Regions from separate parts of the Streptomyces griseoviridis genome, predicted to be linked through region 3. Evidence: riboswitches for the same ligand, from Rfam matches in the RefSeq annotation. Region 3 holds a riboswitch; each other region holds the start of a gene.
What was found. A riboswitch is a leader RNA that binds a small molecule or an ion and turns the genes downstream of it on or off. The one in region 3 is predicted to bind cobalamin.
Positions count from the first base shown of each region.

Region 1: linked by a shared signal. The riboswitch ahead of DDJ31_RS25585 (ribonucleoside-diphosphate reductase subunit alpha) and the one ahead of DDJ31_RS08820 (cobalamin biosynthesis protein) in region 3 are both predicted to bind cobalamin.
Region 2: linked by a shared signal. The riboswitch ahead of DDJ31_RS36395 (CoA-acylating methylmalonate-semialdehyde dehydrogenase) and the one ahead of DDJ31_RS08820 (cobalamin biosynthesis protein) in region 3 are both predicted to bind cobalamin.
Region 4: linked by a shared signal. The riboswitch ahead of DDJ31_RS05360 (ABC transporter substrate-binding protein) and the one ahead of DDJ31_RS08820 (cobalamin biosynthesis protein) in region 3 are both predicted to bind cobalamin.

Region 1 covers NZ_CP029078.1:5,889,846-5,894,282, forward strand. Annotated here, with positions in the region: gene DDJ31_RS25580 (ribonucleotide-diphosphate reductase subunit beta) at 1-216, opposite strand, end outside; gene DDJ31_RS25585 (ribonucleoside-diphosphate reductase subunit alpha) at 216-2,579, opposite strand; cobalamin riboswitch at 2,705-2,843, opposite strand; gene mctP (monocarboxylate uptake permease MctP) at 3,191-4,437, opposite strand, start outside.
Region 2 covers NZ_CP029078.1:8,427,693-8,432,129, forward strand. Annotated here, with positions in the region: gene DDJ31_RS36380 (methylenetetrahydrofolate reductase) at 1-16, shown strand, start outside; gene DDJ31_RS36385 (ArsR/SmtB family transcription factor) at 77-469, opposite strand; gene DDJ31_RS36390 (heavy metal translocating P-type ATPase) at 564-2,561, shown strand; cobalamin riboswitch at 2,622-2,795, shown strand; gene DDJ31_RS36395 (CoA-acylating methylmalonate-semialdehyde dehydrogenase) at 3,027-4,437, shown strand, end outside.
Region 3 covers NZ_CP029078.1:2,198,905-2,203,341, forward strand. Annotated here, with positions in the region: gene DDJ31_RS08810 (inorganic phosphate transporter) at 1-519, shown strand, start outside; gene DDJ31_RS08815 (hypothetical protein) at 552-773, shown strand; cobalamin riboswitch at 890-1,029, shown strand; gene DDJ31_RS08820 (cobalamin biosynthesis protein) at 1,131-2,075, shown strand; gene DDJ31_RS08825 (cobyric acid synthase) at 2,072-3,583, shown strand; gene cobN (cobaltochelatase subunit CobN) at 3,580-4,437, shown strand, end outside.
Region 4 covers NZ_CP029078.1:1,432,738-1,437,174, forward strand. Annotated here, with positions in the region: gene DDJ31_RS05345 (hypothetical protein) at 84-221, opposite strand; gene DDJ31_RS05350 (ABC transporter ATP-binding protein) at 310-1,098, opposite strand; gene DDJ31_RS05355 (FecCD family ABC transporter permease) at 1,095-2,108, opposite strand; gene DDJ31_RS05360 (ABC transporter substrate-binding protein) at 2,105-3,145, opposite strand; cobalamin riboswitch at 3,204-3,381, opposite strand; gene DDJ31_RS05365 (CbtA family protein) at 3,525-4,283, opposite strand; gene DDJ31_RS05370 (CbtB domain-containing protein) at 4,305-4,437, opposite strand, start outside.

The sequences.
Region 1 (4,437 bases), 3.7 Mb from region 3:
ACCGGTCGCGAAGAACGCCACGAGGCGGCCGATCAGGTGCTGCTCCTCCGGGGACAGCTTCGCCAGGTCGGCGACGTCCGAGTGGAGGTCGACCTCCTCGACGGTCCAGGTGTTCTTGATGGCGTCCCGGTACCGCTCGTAGAAGTCCGGGTAGCGCATCGGACGCAGGGTCAGCTCGAAGCCGGGATCGAGCAGGTTCTTGGCTTCGCTGGTCATTACTGGCATGCCTCGCAGGACTCGGGGTTTTCCAGGGAGCAGGCGACGGCGTCGGGCTCTGCGGCCTGCTGGACGGGGACGGTGGCCTGCGCCTGGGCCTGGGCGGCCCGCGCGATCCGGGTCGCCGGACGCGAACGCAGGTAGTAGGTGGTCTTCAGGCCCGACTTCCAGGCGTACGCGTACATCGAGGAGAGCTTGCCGATGGTCGGCGTCTCCAGGAACAGGTTCAGCGACTGGGCCTGGTCGAGGTACGGGGTGCGGGCGGCGGCCATGTCGATCAGACCGCGCTGCGGGATCTCCCACGCCGTGCGGTACAGCGCCCGCACGTCCGCCGGGATCCACGCGAAGTCCTGCACCGAGCCGTTGGCCTCGCGCAGCGCCTCCCGGCTGCGGGCGTCCCAGACGCCCAGCTTCTTCAACTCCTCCACCAGGTAGGAGTTGACCTGGAGGAACTCGCCTGACAGCGTCTCGCGCTTGAACAGGTTGGACACCTGCGGCTCGATGCACTCGTACACGCCCGCGATGGACGCGATCGTCGCCGTCGGGGCGATGGCGAGCAGCAGCGAGTTGCGCATGCCGGTGGTGGCGATCCGGGCGCGCAGCGCGGCCCACCGCTCGGGCCAGGTCGGCTCGACGCCGTAGTGGTCGGGGTGCAGCACACCGCGCGCGGTGCGGGTCTTCTCCCAGGCGGGCAGCGGGCCGTTGCGCTCGGCGAGGTCGGCGGACGCCTCGTAGGCGGCCAGCATGATCCGCTCGGAGATCCGGGTGGAGAGGGCCTTCGCGCCGTCCGAGTCGAAGGGCAGCCGCAGCTTGAAGAAGACGTCCTGGAGGCCCATGGCGCCCAGGCCCACGGGCCGCCACTTGGAGTTGGAGCGGCCCGCCTCCTCGGTCGGGTAGAAGTTGATGTCGACGACCCGGTCGAGGAACGTCACGGCGGTGCGGACGGCCTCGTCGAGGCGCTCCCAGTCGATGTCGCCGTCGGCCACGAACGCGCCGACGTTGATCGAGCCCAGGTTGCAGACCGCGGTCTCGCCGTCGTCGGTGACCTCCAGGATCTCCGTGCAGAGGTTCGAGGAGTGCACGACGTGGCCCGGCTCGGCCGTCTGGTTCGCGGTCCGGTTGGCGGCGTCCTTGAAGGTCAGCCAGCCGTTGCCGGTCTGCGCGAGGGTGCGCATCATGCGGCCGTACAGCTCACGGGCCGGCATGGTCTTCTTCGCCAGGCCCGCCGCCTCGGCCTCGCGGTACACGGCGTCGAACTCGTCGCCCCACAGGTCGACCAGGTCGGGCACGTCCGAGGGGGAGAACAGCGACCACTGCCCGTCGGCGTTGACCCGGCGCATGAACTCGTCCGGGATCCAGTGCGCGAGGTTCAGGTTGTGCGTACGCCGGGCGTCCTCACCGGTGTTGTCGCGCAGCTCCAGGAACTCCTCGATGTCGGAGTGCCAGGTCTCCAGGTAGACCGCGGCCGCGCCCTTGCGCCGGCCGCCCTGGTTGACGGCGGCCACCGAGGCGTCCAGCGTCTTCAGGAACGGCACGATGCCGTTGGAGTGCCCGTTGGTGCCGCGGATCAGCGAACCGCGGGAGCGGATGCGGGAGTAGGAGAGGCCGATGCCGCCGGCGTGCTTGGAGAGGCGGGCCACCTGGTGGTAGCGCCCGTAGATGGAGTCCAGCTCGTCCAGCGGCGAGTCCAGCAGGTAGCAGGACGACATCTGGGGGTGGCGGGTACCGGAGTTGAAGAGGGTGGGCGAGGACGGCAGGTAGTCCAGGCGGCTCATGAGCCCGTAGAGCGCCGAGACCTCGTCGACCGAGCGGGCGGTGTCGTCCTCGGCGAGGCCGGAGGCGACCCGCAGCAGGAAGTGCTGGGGCGTCTCGACGACCTTGCGGGTGATCGGGTGGCGCAGCAGGTAGCGGCTGTAGAGGGTGCGCAGGCCGAAGTAGCCGAAGCGGTCGTCGCCGCGCGGGTCGATCAGCGCGTCCAGGCGGGACGCGTGCACCCGGGCGAACTCCGCGGTGCGGTCGGCGATCAGGCCCTCGCGGTGGCCGACGGCGATGGACTCGGTGAAGGTCGTGACGCCCTGGGTGGCGGCCTCGACGGCGATGCTGATGGTCAGCAGCCGGGCGGCGAGCCGCGAGTAGGCGGGGTCCTCCGAGATGAGTCCGGCCGCCGCCTCGGTGGCCAGCTCGCGCAGCTCCGCCTCGTCGGCCCGCGCGGACCGGCCGCGCAGCGCGGAGGCGGCGACCCGGCCGGGGTCGGCGTCGGGGAGGTCGGCGGTCAGCTCGGTCAGGGTCCGCAGCAGCGCGGCACCGGGGCCGTCGTTCTCCACCGGGGTGACTGAAGCCGGGTCGACTGGCGCGATGGTCACGTGGGGGCTCTCCCTCGCTCGGCACGGGGGCCTCGAAGAGGGCAGGGGTCGGCCGCGGGCGCACACACGCCGCGTCCAACCGCCCATTCCGCGAGGCCCGGACGTCTCAGGGCACCCGGACCGGGAGGCCGGGCGCACTGTCGGCAGGTCCTCGGACTGGACGTGCGTACGGCACGCGGGTACGCGAATGTACGCAAGTACACCGTTGCGGGACAGTTCCGGATTCGCACCGGATTCCCCTGCGGCGACAGCGAGCATGAGCATACATCTAGTGCCGGGCTGCGGTAGCACCCCCAGATGTTGTGTCGTGCCGGTCTCGGAGCGTCAACTCGTAGGTGAGCACAGTGATCTGGCGGGGCCCCCGGAAGCCGCGCGTCCGGGGGTCGGATGTGCGGGCCGCCGGGTGTCTCGGGAACGCCCCGTGAAGGGCCCTGTGCGCTCGACGCGGGCCCGTCGGGACATCCGTCCGAGGGCGGCGGCGGGGGCTTCGCGGACGACGGCGAGGGTGCCGGTGCAGCGGCTCGCGGGTGACGGTTCCGGAGCGTGACAGCGGGCCGCCGTCCTCCCGGATCGGCGGCCCGCTGTCGGTGGTGCGCGGTGCTGGGGGTGTCTCAGTGGGTGGAACCCGCCGTCGCCGGGGGCAGTTCGACCTGGACGCCCGGGTCGCCGGCGTCCGCCGTGTAGTCCTGCGGGCGGGTCTCGTCGACGCCCTCGGGGGCCTTCAGGGCCCGCAGGACGAAGGTGGCGACCACCACGACCAAGGCGTTGAGGGCGAACGCGGTCATGCCGATGTAACCGATCTCACCGATGCCGGGGATCTCGTCGGAGGAGCCGCCGAAGTGCTTCTGGGTCGGCGACGCCACCCCGTACGCGGCGACCGTGCCGTAGACCATGCCGACCGCCCACCCGGCGAGCAGCGCCCAGCGGTGGCACCAGCGGGTGAAGAGGCCGCCGACCAGGGCCGGGAAGGTCTGAAGGATCCAGATCCCGCCCAGGAGCTGGAAGTTGATGGCGACCGTCTTGTCCATGGTGAGGACGAACACCAGCGCGCCCACCTTCACCAGCAGCGAGACCAGCTTGGAGACCCGGGTCTCCTGCTCGGGCGTGGCGTCCGGCTTGATGAAGTCCTTGTAGATGTTGCGGGTGAAGAGGTTCGCCGCCGCGATCGACATGATGGCCGCGGGCACCAGCGCCCCGATCCCGATCGCCGCGAAGGCCACGCCCGCGAACCAGTCGGGGAACATGTCCTCGAACAGCTGCGGGATCGCCAGCTGTCCGTTGTCCACCTTCACCCCGGCCGCGATCGCCATGAAGCCGAGCAGCGCCAGCAGGCCGAGCATCAGGGAGTACAGGGGCAGGATCGTGGTGTTGCGGCGGATCACGTCACGGCTCCTGGAGGAGAGCGTCGCGGTGATCGAGTGCGGGTACATGAACAGCGCCAGCGCGGAGCCGAGCGCCAGCGTGGCGTAGGTCCACTGGCCGGCCGCGGGGGGCGCGAGTCCGCCCACGCCCGTCGCGGTGAACTTCGCGTCGGCCTTGGCGAAGATCTCGTCGAAGCCGCCGAGCTTGATCGGGATGTAGATGATCGCCACCGCGATGACGATGTAGATCAGCGTGTCCTTCACGAAGGCGATCAGCGCGGGCGCCCGCAGCCCCGAGGAGTAGGTGTACGCGGCCAGCACGCCGAAGGCGATCAGCAGCGGCAGGTCCTTCACGAACCAGTTGGTGCCGTCGTCGCCGCCCACGCCCATCACGTCGAGCACCGCCTGGATGCCGACGAGTTGGAGCGCGATGTACGGCATCGTCGCGAGGATGCCGGTGACGGCGACCGCGAGCGAGAGGCCCTTGGAGCCGAAGC
Region 2 (4,437 bases), 6.2 Mb from region 3:
CGCGTTCCGGCCCTGACCGCGCGGGCCCGGCGCGGCCCACCGACGTACGGCCGAAGCCGCGGGTGGCGGCCTGCCGCTACCGGCCGGCGTCGACGGGGGCCGAGGCGAGCGCGGGCGTGTCGCGGACGCCGAGACGCAGGTGCTCCACGTGGTAGAGGGCCTGGTCGAGGAGTTCGGCGACGTGGTTGTCGTACAGGGCGTAGACGATCGAGCGTCCGTGGCGCTCGCCGGTGACCAGGCCGAGGTTGCGCAGCAGCCGCAGTTGATGCGAGCAGGCGGATGCCTCCATGCCGACCGCCTCGGCGAGATCGCCCACCGCGCACGGGCCTTCCTGGAGCCGGGCCAGGATGTGCAGCCGGGACGGGGTGGCGAGGGCCTGGAGCGTCGCGGCGACATCGGCGGTGCCCACGGCGTCGAGGCGCTCGCGGGTGGTGGCGTTGCTGCTGGCGGTGCCGCTTCCGTGACCCATGGCCCCATCATACGGATGACATCTGAAGAACTGTTCAGGTATTCCTGTATGGTGGTGGCGTCACCCCGGTTCGCCCGCGAAGGGTTGCTTTGTCATGTCTTCTGTCCTGGAACAGCGGTCCGCTCCGCCCGCCGCCACGCGGCCGACGGCGCCACCGCGCAGGACGCGGCTTCTCGCGCTGCCCGAGGCCCGGTGGGCGCTCGCCGCGCTCGCCCTGTTCCTCCTCGCCCTGCCCGTCCACCTGCTCGGCGGCCCGGCGTGGCTGTGGGGGACGCTGTTCGCCGCCACCTACGCCACCGGCGGCTGGGAGCCCGGGTGGGAGGGCCTGAAAGCCCTGAAGGACAGGACCCTTGACGTCGACCTGCTGATGGTGGTGGCCGCGCTCGGCGCCGCCGCGATCGGACAGCTCCTCGACGGCGCGCTGCTCATCGTCATCTTCGCCACCTCCGGCGCCCTGGAGGCCGTCGCCACCGCCAGGACCGCCGACTCCGTGCGCGGCCTGCTCGACCTCGCGCCCACCACCGCAACCCGGCTGCTGCCCGACGGCGCCGAGGAGAGCGTCGCCACCGCGTCCCTCGCCGTCGGCGACACCGTCCTGGTCCGCCCGGGTGAGCGGGTCGGCGCCGACGGCCGGGTGGTCGACGGCGCGAGCGACGTCGACCAGGCCACCATCACCGGCGAGCCCCTGCCCGTCGCCAAGCGGCCAGGGGACGAGGTGTTCGCCGGCACCGTCAACGGCACCGGCGCCCTGCGGGTGCGCGTCGAGCGCGATCCGACGGACTCGGTGATCGCCCGGATCGTGAAGATGGTCGAGGAGGCATCCTCGACCAAGGCCCCCACCCAGCTGTTCATCGAGAAGGTCGAGCAGCGGTACTCGATCGGCATGGTCCTGGCGACCCTCGCCGTCTTCGCCGTCCCGCTGGCCCTCGGCGGCGACCTGCGGCCCGCGCTGCTGCGCGCCATGACGTTCATGATCGTCGCCTCGCCGTGCGCGGTCGTGCTCTCCACCATGCCGCCGCTGCTGTCCGCGATCGCCAACGCCGGACGGCACGGCGTGCTGGCCAAGTCGGCCGTCGTCATGGAACGCCTCGGCCGGATCGACACCGTCGCCCTCGACAAGACCGGCACCCTCACCGAAGGCACCCCGCGGGTCACCGACGTCCGCCCGCTGCCCGGCACGGACCTCGACGAGGACGCCCTGCTCGCGCTGGCCGCGGCGGCCGAGCGCCCCAGCGAACACCCCCTTGCGCGGGCCGTCGTGGACGCCGCCCGCGAGCGCGGCCTGCCCCTGCCCGACGCCGTCGGCTTCTCCTCCGTCCCCGGCGCGGGCGTCACCGCCACGGTGCGGGGCCGCACCGTCCAGGTCGGCTCTCCCGCACGGCTGTCGACGACCTCGGCCGAGGAGCCGCACCACGGGCCGGTGGCCGATCTCGAGAGCGCGGGACGCACCGCCGTGACGGTGCTGAGGGACGGCGCGGTCGTGGGCGTGCTCGGGATCGCCGACCGGCCGCGCCCCGACGCGCGGGCGACCGTCGCCGCGCTCACCCGGCTGACCGGCCGCGCCCCCGTCCTGCTCACCGGCGACAACGAACGCGCCGCCCGCCACCTGGCCGCCGAGGTCGGCATCACCGACGTCCGCGCGGGACTGCTGCCCGAGGACAAGGTCGCGGCGGTGCGGGGATGGGAGGCCGAGGGGCTCAAGGTGCTGGTGGTCGGCGACGGCGTCAACGACGCGCCCGCGCTGGCCGCCGCCCACTGCGGGATCGCGATGGGCCGGGCCGGCTCCGACCTCGCCCTGGAGACCGCGGACGCCGTCGTCGTCCGCGACGAACTCGCCACCGTCCCCGCGGTCGTCAGGCTCTCCCGCACCGCGCGCCGCCTGGTGGTCCAGAACCTCGTCGTCGCCGGGGTGTTCGTCACCGTCCTGGTCGCCTGGGACCTGATCGGCACCCTTCCGCTGCCGCTCGGCGTCGCCGGCCACGAGGGCTCCACCGTCATCGTCGGCCTCAACGGCCTGCGCCTGCTGCGCGAGGCCGCCTGGCCCCGGGCCGTTCCGCCGACTCCCCGAACGGCCGTATCCGACCCACTGTGACCTGGGACTTCGCCCCGAAGGTCGGCGGACTGGTGGATTTACTAGGACGTCCAACTATATAGTCGGGGAAAGGTCCGCGGTGCAGGGAAGCCGGTGTGAGTCCGGCACGGTCCCGCCACTGTGACCGGGGAGCACGCCGTCGAGCGACACGCCACTGACGAGCACGAGGTCGGGAAGGCGGGCGGCGCGCGCAGATCCGGGAGTCAGGATACCGGCCGCGGAACGTTCCGTGTTGTCCACGAGGATGGAGCTGACACGCATGGCACCGGTACGCATCCACGCCTTCGGCGGGACCGCCCGACGGCACCGCCCGCACGGCGGATCAGCCCGCACCTGACGTCGTCACGTCGCACGCGCCCACGCCACCCGCGTCTCGCGCGCCCCCACGCACGCACCGGCACCCCCTCGCGCCCGCGTGCCGGGACCGCGCGCCATCCCCGGATCACCTGACGAGAGCAGGCACCGATGATCCGTAGCAACGACCCGCGTCCGGTACGCGAGTTGACCCACTTCGTCGCAGGCCGGCACACCCCGGGCACCTCGGGATCCTTCGGCGACGTCCACGACCCCAACACCGGCGAGGTCCAGGCGCGGGTCCCGCTGGCGGACCGCGCCGAGACCGAGGCCGCGATCACCGACGCCGCCCGAGCCCAGCGCGAGTGGGGCGAGTGGAACCCGCAGCGCCGCGCCCGCGTCCTGCTGCGCTTCCTCCAACTGGTGGAGAAGGAGAAGGACTCACTCGCCCGGCTGCTCTCCAGCGAGCACGGCAAGACCGTCGCGGACGCCCACGGCGACCTCCAACGCGGCCTCGACGTCGTGGAGTTCGCGGCCGGCATCCCGCACCTGCTCAAGGGCGAGTTCACCGACAACGCGGGCACCGGCATCGACGTCCACTCGCTGCGCTCGCCGCTCGGCGTCGTCGCCGGCATCACCCCGTTCAACTTCCCCGCGATGATCCCCCTCTGGAAGGCCGCCCCCGCCCTGGCCTGCGGCAACGCCTTCCTCCTCAAGCCCTCCGAACGCGACCCCTCGGTGCCGCTGCGGCTCGCCGAACTCTTCCTCGACGCGGGCCTGCCACCGGGCGTCCTCAACGTCGTCAACGGCGGCAAGGAGGCCGTCGACACCCTGCTGGAGGACCCGCGCGTCGCCGCCCTCGGCTTCGTCGGCTCCACGCCCGTCGCCGCGCACGTCTACGCCACCGCCGCCGCCCACGGCAAACGCGCCCAGTGCTTCGGCGGCGCCAAGAACCACCTGATCGTCATGCCCGACGCCGACCTCGACCAGGCCGTCGACGCGCTGATCGGCGCGGGGTACGGCTCCGCGGGCGAGCGCTGCATGGCCATCTCCGTCGCCGTCCCCGTCGGCGAGGCCACCGCCGACGCCCTCGTCGCCCGTCTGCGCGACCGCATCGCCGCCCTGCGCATCGGCCGCAGCGACGACCCCGAGGCCGACTTCGGCCCGCTGGTCGGCCGGGACGCCGTCGACCGGGTCCGCTCCTACGTAGACCTCGGCGTCGAGGAGGGCGCCGAACTCGTCGTCGACGGAAGGGACTTCACCCTCCCAGGGCACGAGAACGGGTTCTTCGCCGGAGCCTCGCTCTTCGACCGGGTCACCCCGGCCATGCGCATCCACCAGGAGGAGATCTTCGGCCCCGTCCTCTGCGTCGTCCGCGCCGCCGACTACGAGGAGGCCCTGCGGCTGCCCAGCGAACACGTCTACGGCAACGGCGTCGCCCTCTTCACCCGGGACGGCGACACCGCCCGCGACTTCACCCGCCGCGTCGACACCGGCATGGTCGGCGTCAACGTGCCCATCCCGGTACCGGTCGCCTACCACACCTTCGGCGGCTGGAAGCGCTCCGGCTTCGGCGACCTCA
Region 3 (4,437 bases):
GGCCTCACCGACCTCCAGCCGCAGCAGGGCTTCGCCGCCCAGACCAGCGCGGCCACCGTCATCCTGGCCTCCTCGCACCTCGGCTTCTCCCTCTCCACCACGCACGCCGTCTCCGGCTCCGTGATGGGCGCGGGCCTGGGCCGCAAGGGCGGGGTGGTCCGCTGGTCGACCGCCACCCGGATGTTCGTCGCCTGGGGCCTGACCCTGCCGGCCGCCGCCCTGGTGGGCGCGCTCGCCGAGTCCGTGACCAACCTGGGCGACTGGGGCACCGCGGCCGTCGCCGTCTTCCTGATCGCCTCGAGCGCGGCCATCTGGAAGCTGTCCAGGCGCGAGGTCATCGACCACCACAACGTCGTCGCGGCCGACCAGGCCGAGCCGGCCGGCGTGGTGACGCAGGCGATCGCCGCCGTCATCCCGCCCCCGGCGGGCACCGTCCCCGACACCCTGACCGCCACCATCCCGGCCCCGCCCGCCACCGCCCAGAGCACGGAACCGGCCGCCGGTCCCGCCGCCGTCTGAGCCCGTCCACCCGGTAACGGAGGAACCCCGACATGAAGATCGACTGGGCGTCCCTTGGCTCCGTCTTCGGCGTCAGCCTCGTGGTCACCGTGGCCCTCGTGGCCCTGTTCACCCTCGGCATCGCGGGCCTGTCCCGCCGTGAACGGGCCACCGCGCAGGGCGGGTCGGCGCCGCTGGCCGTCACCGGCGCGTACGCCTGCTTCGCCGCCTGCGCGGCGGCCGTGGCGTACGGGATCTCCCTGATCGTCGCCTGAACCGCGCCGGGCGTCGGGCCCACACGCGAAGGGGTGCGGGACGGAACACCGTCCCGCACCCCTTCGCGTGTGGGCCTCGGCACACTCCTTCACCGCAGGTCAACAGCAAGTTGACTGCCGTTGTGCAGCGTGGTGGACTGCCGAGGCCAAGTACGGCGGCACGAGAGGAAGCCGGTGTGAATCCGGCGCGGTCCCGCCACTGTCACCGGGGTAGGAACCCCCGGGAGCCAGGAACTCTCACCGCCGGTCTCGTCGAACCAGGGCGCGGACACCCTGAGTGAGGACATATCGCCATGCGCGGCACCCGACCGAAGCCGAGCGTCCCGGCCCTGCCCGACCCCGTGACCGACTGACCCGATGCGTGCCGATCGCGTCTTCGCGTACGGCGCCGCCGCCGGCCTCCTCGGCGACCGACTGCTCGGCGATCCCCGCCACGGGCATCCGGTCGCCGTGTTCGGACGGGCCGCGGGCGCCGTGGAGCGGGTGCTGTGGCGTGACCACCGCGGGTGGGGCGCCCTGCACACCGCCGTGTGCGCCGGTGGCGCCGTCGGCCTCGGTGCCGTCGCCGCCCGCGCCGTCCGCTCCTCCCCCGCCGCCTCCGTCGCCCTGACCGCCGCCGCCACCTGGGCCGTCGTCGGCGGCACCTCCCTCGGCCGGGAGGCGCGCGCCGTCGCACGGGCCCTGGAGGCGGGGGACCTGGCGGGCGCGCGGGCCCGGCTGCCGCATCTGTGCGGCCGCGACCCGCAGGCGCTGGACGCCGACCAGATCGCCCGTGCCGTCGTCGAGTCCGTCGCCGAGAACACCTCGGACGCGGTCGTCGGCGCGCTGGTGTGGGGCGCCGTCGCCGGGGTCCCCGGGCTGCTCGGGTTCCGGGCCGTCAACACCCTGGACGCCATGGTCGGCCACCGGTCGCCCAGGCACCACCGCTACGGCTGGGCCTCCGCCCGCCTCGACGACCTCGCCGGCTGGCCGGGCGCCCGGCTCACCGCCGTCCTCGCCGCCGTCGCGGGCGACGACCCGCGCGGTGCCCTGCGGGCCTGGCGCGCCGACGCGGGCGCGCACCCGTCGCCCAACGCGGGCCCGGTGGAAGCCGCGTTCGCGGGAGCGCTCGGGGTGCGCCTCGGCGGCACCCTCTCCTACGCGGGCCGCGTCGAGCACCGGCCGGTCCTGGGCGGCGCCGCGGGACGCGCGGTCACCGTGCCCGACATCGACCGCGCGGTACGGCTCTCCGCACGCGTCGGCCTGCTCGCCCTCGGGGTCTGCGCGGCCGGCCGGCTGCTGGCGAGCGGACGCCGGTCATGAGGGGCGGCGGACTCCTCGTCGCCGGCACCACCTCCGACGCGGGCAAGAGCGTCGTGACGGCCGGGATCTGCCGCTGGCTGGTGCGCCAGGGCGTCAAGGTCGCGCCGTTCAAGGCGCAGAACATGTCCCTCAACTCCTTCGTGACCCGCGAGGGCGCCGAGATCGGACGCGCGCAGGCCATGCAGGCGCAGGCCTGCCGGATCGAGCCGACCGCGCTGATGAACCCCGTGCTCCTCAAGCCGGGCGGCGAGCAGAGCAGCCAGGTCGTGCTGCTCGGCAAGCCGGTCGGCGAGATGAGCGCGCGCGGCTACCACGGCGGTCGGCGGCAGCGGCTGCTCGGCACCGTCCTCGACTGCCTCGCCGAACTGCGCGCCGGACACGACGCGGTGATCTGCGAGGGCGCCGGATCGCCCGCCGAGATCAACCTGCGGCGCACCGACATCGTCAACATGGGCGTCGCCCGGGGCGCGCGGCTGCCCGTGCTCGTCGTCGGCGACATCGACCGTGGCGGCGTCTTCGCCTCCTTCTTCGGGACCGTCGCCCTGCTGTCGGCCGAGGACCAGGCGTGCGTCGCCGGGTTCCTCGTCAACAAGTTCCGCGGCGACGTCAGCCTGCTGGAGCCCGGCCTCGACATGCTGCACGGCCTCACCGGACGGCGCGCCTACGGCGTGCTGCCGTTCAGGACCGGCCTCGGCATCGACGAGGAGGACGGCATGGCGGTGTCGCTGCGCGGCCCCGTCCGCGAGTCGGACCTCGCGCCGCCGCTCGGCGAGGACGTGCTGCGGGTCGCCGTCTGCGCCGTCCCGCTGATGTCGAACTTCACCGACGTCGACGCGCTCGCCGCCGAACCGGGCGTCGTGGTGCGGTTCGTGGACCGGCCCGCCGAACTCGCCGACGCCGACCTCGTGATCGTCCCCGGCACCCGCGCCACCGTGCGGGCCCTGGAGTGGCTGCGCGAGCGCGGGCTCGCCGACGCGCTCGCCGCGCGGGCCGCCGAGGGCCGCCCGGTGCTCGGCATCTGCGGCGGCTTCCAGCTCCTCGGCGAGCGGATCGACGACAACGTCGAGAGCCGGCGCGGCCGGGTCGAAGGACTCGGACTGCTGCCCGTGCGGGTGCGGTTCGCCCGCGAGAAGACCCTCACCCGGCCCACCGGGGAGGCCCTCGGCGAGCGGGTCGAGGGGTACGAGATCCACCACGGCGTCGCCGAGGTCACCGGCGGGGACGCCTTCCTCGACGGGTGCAGGACCGGCTCCGTCTGGGGCACCCACTGGCACGGCTCGCTGGAGTCGGACGGCTTCCGGCGGGCCTTCCTGCGCGAGGTGGCCGCCGCCGCGGGCCGCCGCTTCGTGCCGGCGCCCGACACCTCGTTCGCCGCGCTGCGCGAGCGGCAGCTCGACCGGCTCGGCGATCTCATCGAACAGCACGCGGACACGGACGCGCTCTGGCGGCTCATCGAGTCGGGCGCGCCGCAAGGACTGCCCTTCATTCCACCGGGAGCGCCCGCATGAGCACTGTCTTGTTGTTGTCGACCGCCGACACGGACCTGCTGGCGGCCCGTGCCTCCGGCGCCGGCTACCGGATCGGCAACCCGAACCGGGTCGACGTCGCCGAGGAGCTGCCCGCCCTCCTCGACGGCGCCGATGTCGCCGTCGTCAGGCTGCTCGGCGGCAAGCGCGCCTGGGAGGACGGGCTCGCCGCGCTGCGGGCGTCCGGGGTGCCGACCGTGCTGCTGGGCGGCGAGAGCGTCCCCGACGCCGAGTTGATGGCCGAGTCGTCGGTGCCCGCGGGAGTCGTCGCGGAGGCGCTGCGCTACCTCGTCGAGGGCGGCCCCGCCAACCTCACCGAACTCGCCCGCTTCCTCTCCGACACCGTGCTGCTGACCGGCGAGGGCTTCGACGAGCCCCTGAAGATGCCGGAGTTCGGGGTGCACGGCGAGCGCCCCTTCGTCGAGGGCAGGCCGACCGTCGGCGTCCTCTTCTACCGGGCGCACGAACTCAGCGGCAACACCGCCTTCGTGGACACCCTGTGCGACGCCGTCGAGGCGCGGGGCGCCAACGCCCTTCCGGTGTACTGCGGTTCGCTGCGCGGCGCGGACCCCGCCCTGTACCAGCTCCTCACCCGGGCCGACGCGCTCGTCGCGACCGTCCTGGCCGCGGGCGGCACCCACGCCTCCGAGGCGTCCGCGGGCGGCGACGAGGAGGCGTGGGACGTCGGCGCCCTCGCCGACCTCGACGTGCCCGTCCTGCAAGGGCTCTGCCTCACCACCTCGCACCGCGCCTGGCAGGAGTCCGACGCGGCCCTCTCCCCCATGGACGCGGCGATGCAGGTCGCCATCCCGGAGTTCGACGGACGGCTGATCACC
Region 4 (4,437 bases), 770 kb from region 3:
TCCTCGACCGGACTCGGGTGGACGTCGGCCGCGACCCGGTGCCCGGCAGGAGAGTTGCCCCGCGGGCCGTCGGAGCCCGGCGTTCACTCCCACCCGGGCTCACTGTAGAGCCGCCCGGCGTGCGCGGAGCCGCCGTCGGCCGGGCCGACGAGGAGCCCCGCCAACTCCGCCGTCCCCCACACCCTCAGCGAACCCCCGGCCGCCGCCTCCACCGTTCCCACAGCCGCAGCAAACCCCGCCGCCTCCTCCGCGCTCCCCACAGCCTCAGCGAACCCCCGACCGCCGCCACCTCCACCGTCCCCCACACCCTCAACGAACCCCCGCCCCCACCCCCGTCACCCCCCGCACGAACCGAATCACCGGATACCCCGGCCCGTGCGTCACCTCCGCCCGTACCCCGTACACCTCGGCGATCAGTTCCGGGGTCAGGACCTCGCCCGGAGTGCCCTCCGCCGTGACGCGGCCGGTGCGCAGGATCAGCAGGCGGTCGCAGTACATCGCCGCGAGGTTGAGGTCGTGCAGGGCGACGACCGTCGTGACGGGGAGGCCGGCGACCAGGTCGAGCAGGTCCAACTGGTGCTGGATGTCGAGGTGGTTGGTCGGCTCGTCGAGGAGGAGTTCGCGGGGTTCCTGGGCCAACGCGCGGGCGATCTGGGCGCGTTGGCGTTCGCCGCCGGACAGGGTGTGCCAGGACCTGTCGGCCAGCCCGGTCAGTCCGGTGCGGTCCAGCGCCTCGGTGACCGCGCGGGCGTCCGCCTCCGACGCCGGTGTCCACGCCCGCCGGTGCGGGATGCGGCCGAGGGCGACGACGTCCCTGACGGTCAGCTCCGTCTGGGTGTGCGCGTGCTGTTCGACCGTGGCGACGCGGCGGGCGGTGGCCCGGCGGCCGACCTCGGGCAGCGGGCGCCCGTCCAGGGTGACGACCCCGGCGCTCGGCGCGAGGACACCGGCCAGCATCCGCAGCAGCGTGGACTTGCCCGAGCCGTTGGGGCCGAGGAGTCCGACGGTCTCCCCCGCGTCGACGGCGAGTGTCACACCGTCGACGATGACCCGGCCGTCGACGCGGCGCACGACGCGGTCCGCGCCGAGGCCGCTCACGCCTTGCTCCGGCCGCGGTAGAGCACGGCGACGAAGGCGGGCACGCCGATGAGGGACGTCACCACGCCCACCGGGACCTCCTGGGGGTCGAGGACGGTACGGGCGGCGGTGTCCACCCACACCAGGAAGACGGCGCCGGTCAGCGCGGTGACCGGCAGCAGACGGGCGTGGCCCGAGCCGGTCAGCGCGCGGGTGGCGTGCGGCAGCACCAGGCCGACGAAGCCGATCGCGCCGGCGCAGCTGACCAGGACGGCGGTCAGCAGCGCCGTCACGGAGAGCAGGACCAGCCGGGTCCTGGCGACATGGACGCCGAGTCCGGCGGCGGCCTCCGCGCCGAACGCGAAGGCGTCGAGGGTGCGGGCGTGGCCGAGGCAGACCGCGAGCGCGACGGCGAGGACGGCGGCGCAGAGCGCGACCTGGCCCCAGTCGGCGCCGGTGAGCGAGCCGAGCAGCCAGAACAGGACGCCCCGGGTGGTCTCGGCGTCGGCCGAGGTCAGAACGGTGAACGAGGTGAGCGCCGAGAAGAGTTGCATCGCGGCGACCCCGGAGAGCACCACCCGGTCGGTGCTGCCGCCGAGGATGTGGCTGAGCAGCAGGACCAGGCCGAAGGAGAGCAGCGCGCCGAGGAAGGCGCCCGCGGAGAGCGAGATCGCTCCGCCGCCGACGCCGAGCACGACGACGGCGACGGCGCCGGTGGAGGCGCCGGAGGAGACGCCGAGGACGAACGGGTCGGCGAGCGGGTTGCGCAGCAGGGACTGCATGACGGCGCCGCAGACCGCGAGCCCCGCGCCGCACACGGCGGCGAGCAGGGTGCGGGGCATCCGCAGGTCCCAGACGATGCCGTCGCGCAGGGGGGTGAGCGTGCTGTCGCCGAGGCCGAGGTGGGCGGCGACGGCCGTCCACACGTCGGCGGTGGAGATGGCGGCGGGGCCGATGGTGACGGCGAAGGCGATCGACGTGAGGAGCGCGGCGAGGCCGCCGAGCGAGAGCAGGACCAGGCGCGTTCTCACGTGACGAGCCCGAACGCCCGCAGGGCGGAGGAGACCTGCTCGATCCCGTCGACGGTGCGGATGGACGGGTTCATGGCCTGGCCGCTGAGGCTGATGAATCGCTTCTTCTTGACGGCGGTGAGGTTGCGGGTGGCCGGGTTGGTCTCCAGGAAGCGGATCTTGGCCTGGGCGGTCTCGGCGGTCTGCTGCTTGCGGGTCAGGTCGCCGATGACGATGACGTCGGGGTCGCGGTCGGCGACGGTCTCCCAGTTGATCTGGGGCCACTCGTCGTGGGTGTCGGCGAAGGCGTTCCGCGCGCCGACCGCGCGGGTGATGGCGCCGGGGGCGCCGCAGCAGCCGGCCAGGTAGGGCGACTGCGAGTTGGCGAACCAGTACATGAGGGAGACGTCCGAGGCGTCCAGCCCCTCGGTGGCGGCGGTGACGCGCGACTTGAGACGCGTCACCAGGGCCTCGCCGCGCTGCTCGACGCCGAAGACGCGGGCGAGGTCGCGTATCTCGCCGTAGACGGCGTCGAGGGTGAGGGGCTTGCTGCGGGAGCCGTCGCCGCCGGTGTCGTTGTCCTTGCCCTCGGAGCAGTCGGAGGGCGAGACGTAGGTGGGCACGCCGAGCTTCTCGAACTGCGCCCGGCTGGCGACACCGCCCTTGCCGAGGGTGGAGACGAAGGAGGCGGTGACGAAGTCGGGGCTCGCGTCCAGGACCTTCTCGAAGGACGGGTTGTTCTCGGCCAGCCTCGGCACGCCCGCGTTGGCCTTCTCCAGGCTCCCGAGCACCGGGTCGGTCCAGGTGGCGGTGCCGGCCATCCGGTCGGCGAGGCCGAGGGAGAGCAGGATCTCGGTGGTGCCCTGGTTGAGGGAGACCGCGTGCTCGGGGGCCGCGGTGACGGTGACCTCGGTCCCGCAGTTGTCGAGGGTGAGGGGGTAGCCGGCGGCGGACGTCCTGTCGGCCTCCGCCGTGCTGTCGGCCGAGCCGCCGCACGCGGTGAGCAGGAAGGCGGGGGCGAGCAGGAGCGCCGCGAGGCGGCGGGTGGAACGGAGCACGGGTATGCCTCGGTGGTCGGGGCTCTGTACGCGGAGCCTTGCCTACGGGTGTCCTCCGCGGGGCGCGGAGGTGCCAGCAGGTCTTCGGACTCGGGTTCGTCCGGACGGGGCGCCTTCCCGGTCTCCCAGTGGCGTGCTGTGCCCCGCCCGTCCCCCTCACCGCTGCGCGTCAGTTCCGGATTCGCACCGGATTCCCTGGCCTCGGGTGTGGCTCGACTGGCGCACCGAGGCTATCAAGATGCCGGTGGTGTCCCGGGGGTCGGGTGGGTCACGTGAGCGGCGGGAGAGCGCGCGCGAGGGCCCCGGACAGGTCGTCCGCGGGCCCTCGCGGGTGCTCGCTCGTGATCGGTGGTCGCTCGTGATCGGTGGGGTGGCGCGGTCAGTTGGCGGCGGGGACCGCCCTGGCACCGGCCGCGGTCGCGGGCCTCGGGTTGAGGACGCGTTCGGCGAGTTCCCCGAAGAGGAGGCCGAAGCCGGTCCACAGGGTGAGCTGGATGGCGAGCGCGGCCAGCCGGAAGCGCCACAGGACGGCCGCCGGGAAGTCGGCGGGCACCTCGTTGATGACCGGCAGCAGCGCGAACGCCAGGCCGGTCACGACGGCGAACGCGGCCACCGCGGCGACCGTGGCCCACCAGTTCCCGAGCCTGGGGGCGAGCCGTCTGCCGAGCAGGGTCGCGGCGACGGCGAGGAGCACGCTGAGCACCATCATCAGGAAGTACAGGGTGGTCCGCTTGCCGATGGTGTCGCCGTCGCCGACGGCGGGCGGGTTGGCCGGGTACTTCAGGAACGGCACGACGTAGACGGCGAGCAGGGCGCAGCCGGAGAGCAGCAGCGCGGTGGCGCGGGGCGAGAAGCGGCCGACCCGGCCGAGGGCGAAGCAGTAGGCGAGCGCGGCGATGCCGCCGAAGGCGATGCCGTAGAGCAGGACGCCGGTGGCGAGTCCCGCGGTGGACTGGAGGGAGCGGGAGACGAGTTCGACCTCGTGCTCGTGGCTGTGCGCGTGGGACTCCTCGAAGCCGATCGCCTTGTCGACGGAGGGCTCACCGAGGAGGTAGGCGGCGACCAGGGCGAGCAGTCCGGCGCCGAGGCCGGCCAGCATGCCGCGGACGAGGAGGTTTCTCACTGTTGCGGAGTTCATGGGTGTGCGGCGTCCCTCGGGTCAGTGGCAGGGGAAGCCGAGCAGGTGGCGGGCGTCGTGGACCCACTCGTGGACGTCCTCGCCGGAGACGACCGAGGTGGCGCCCTGTTCGGCGCCGACGAAGTACAGCAGGACCAGCATGAGGATGCCGAAG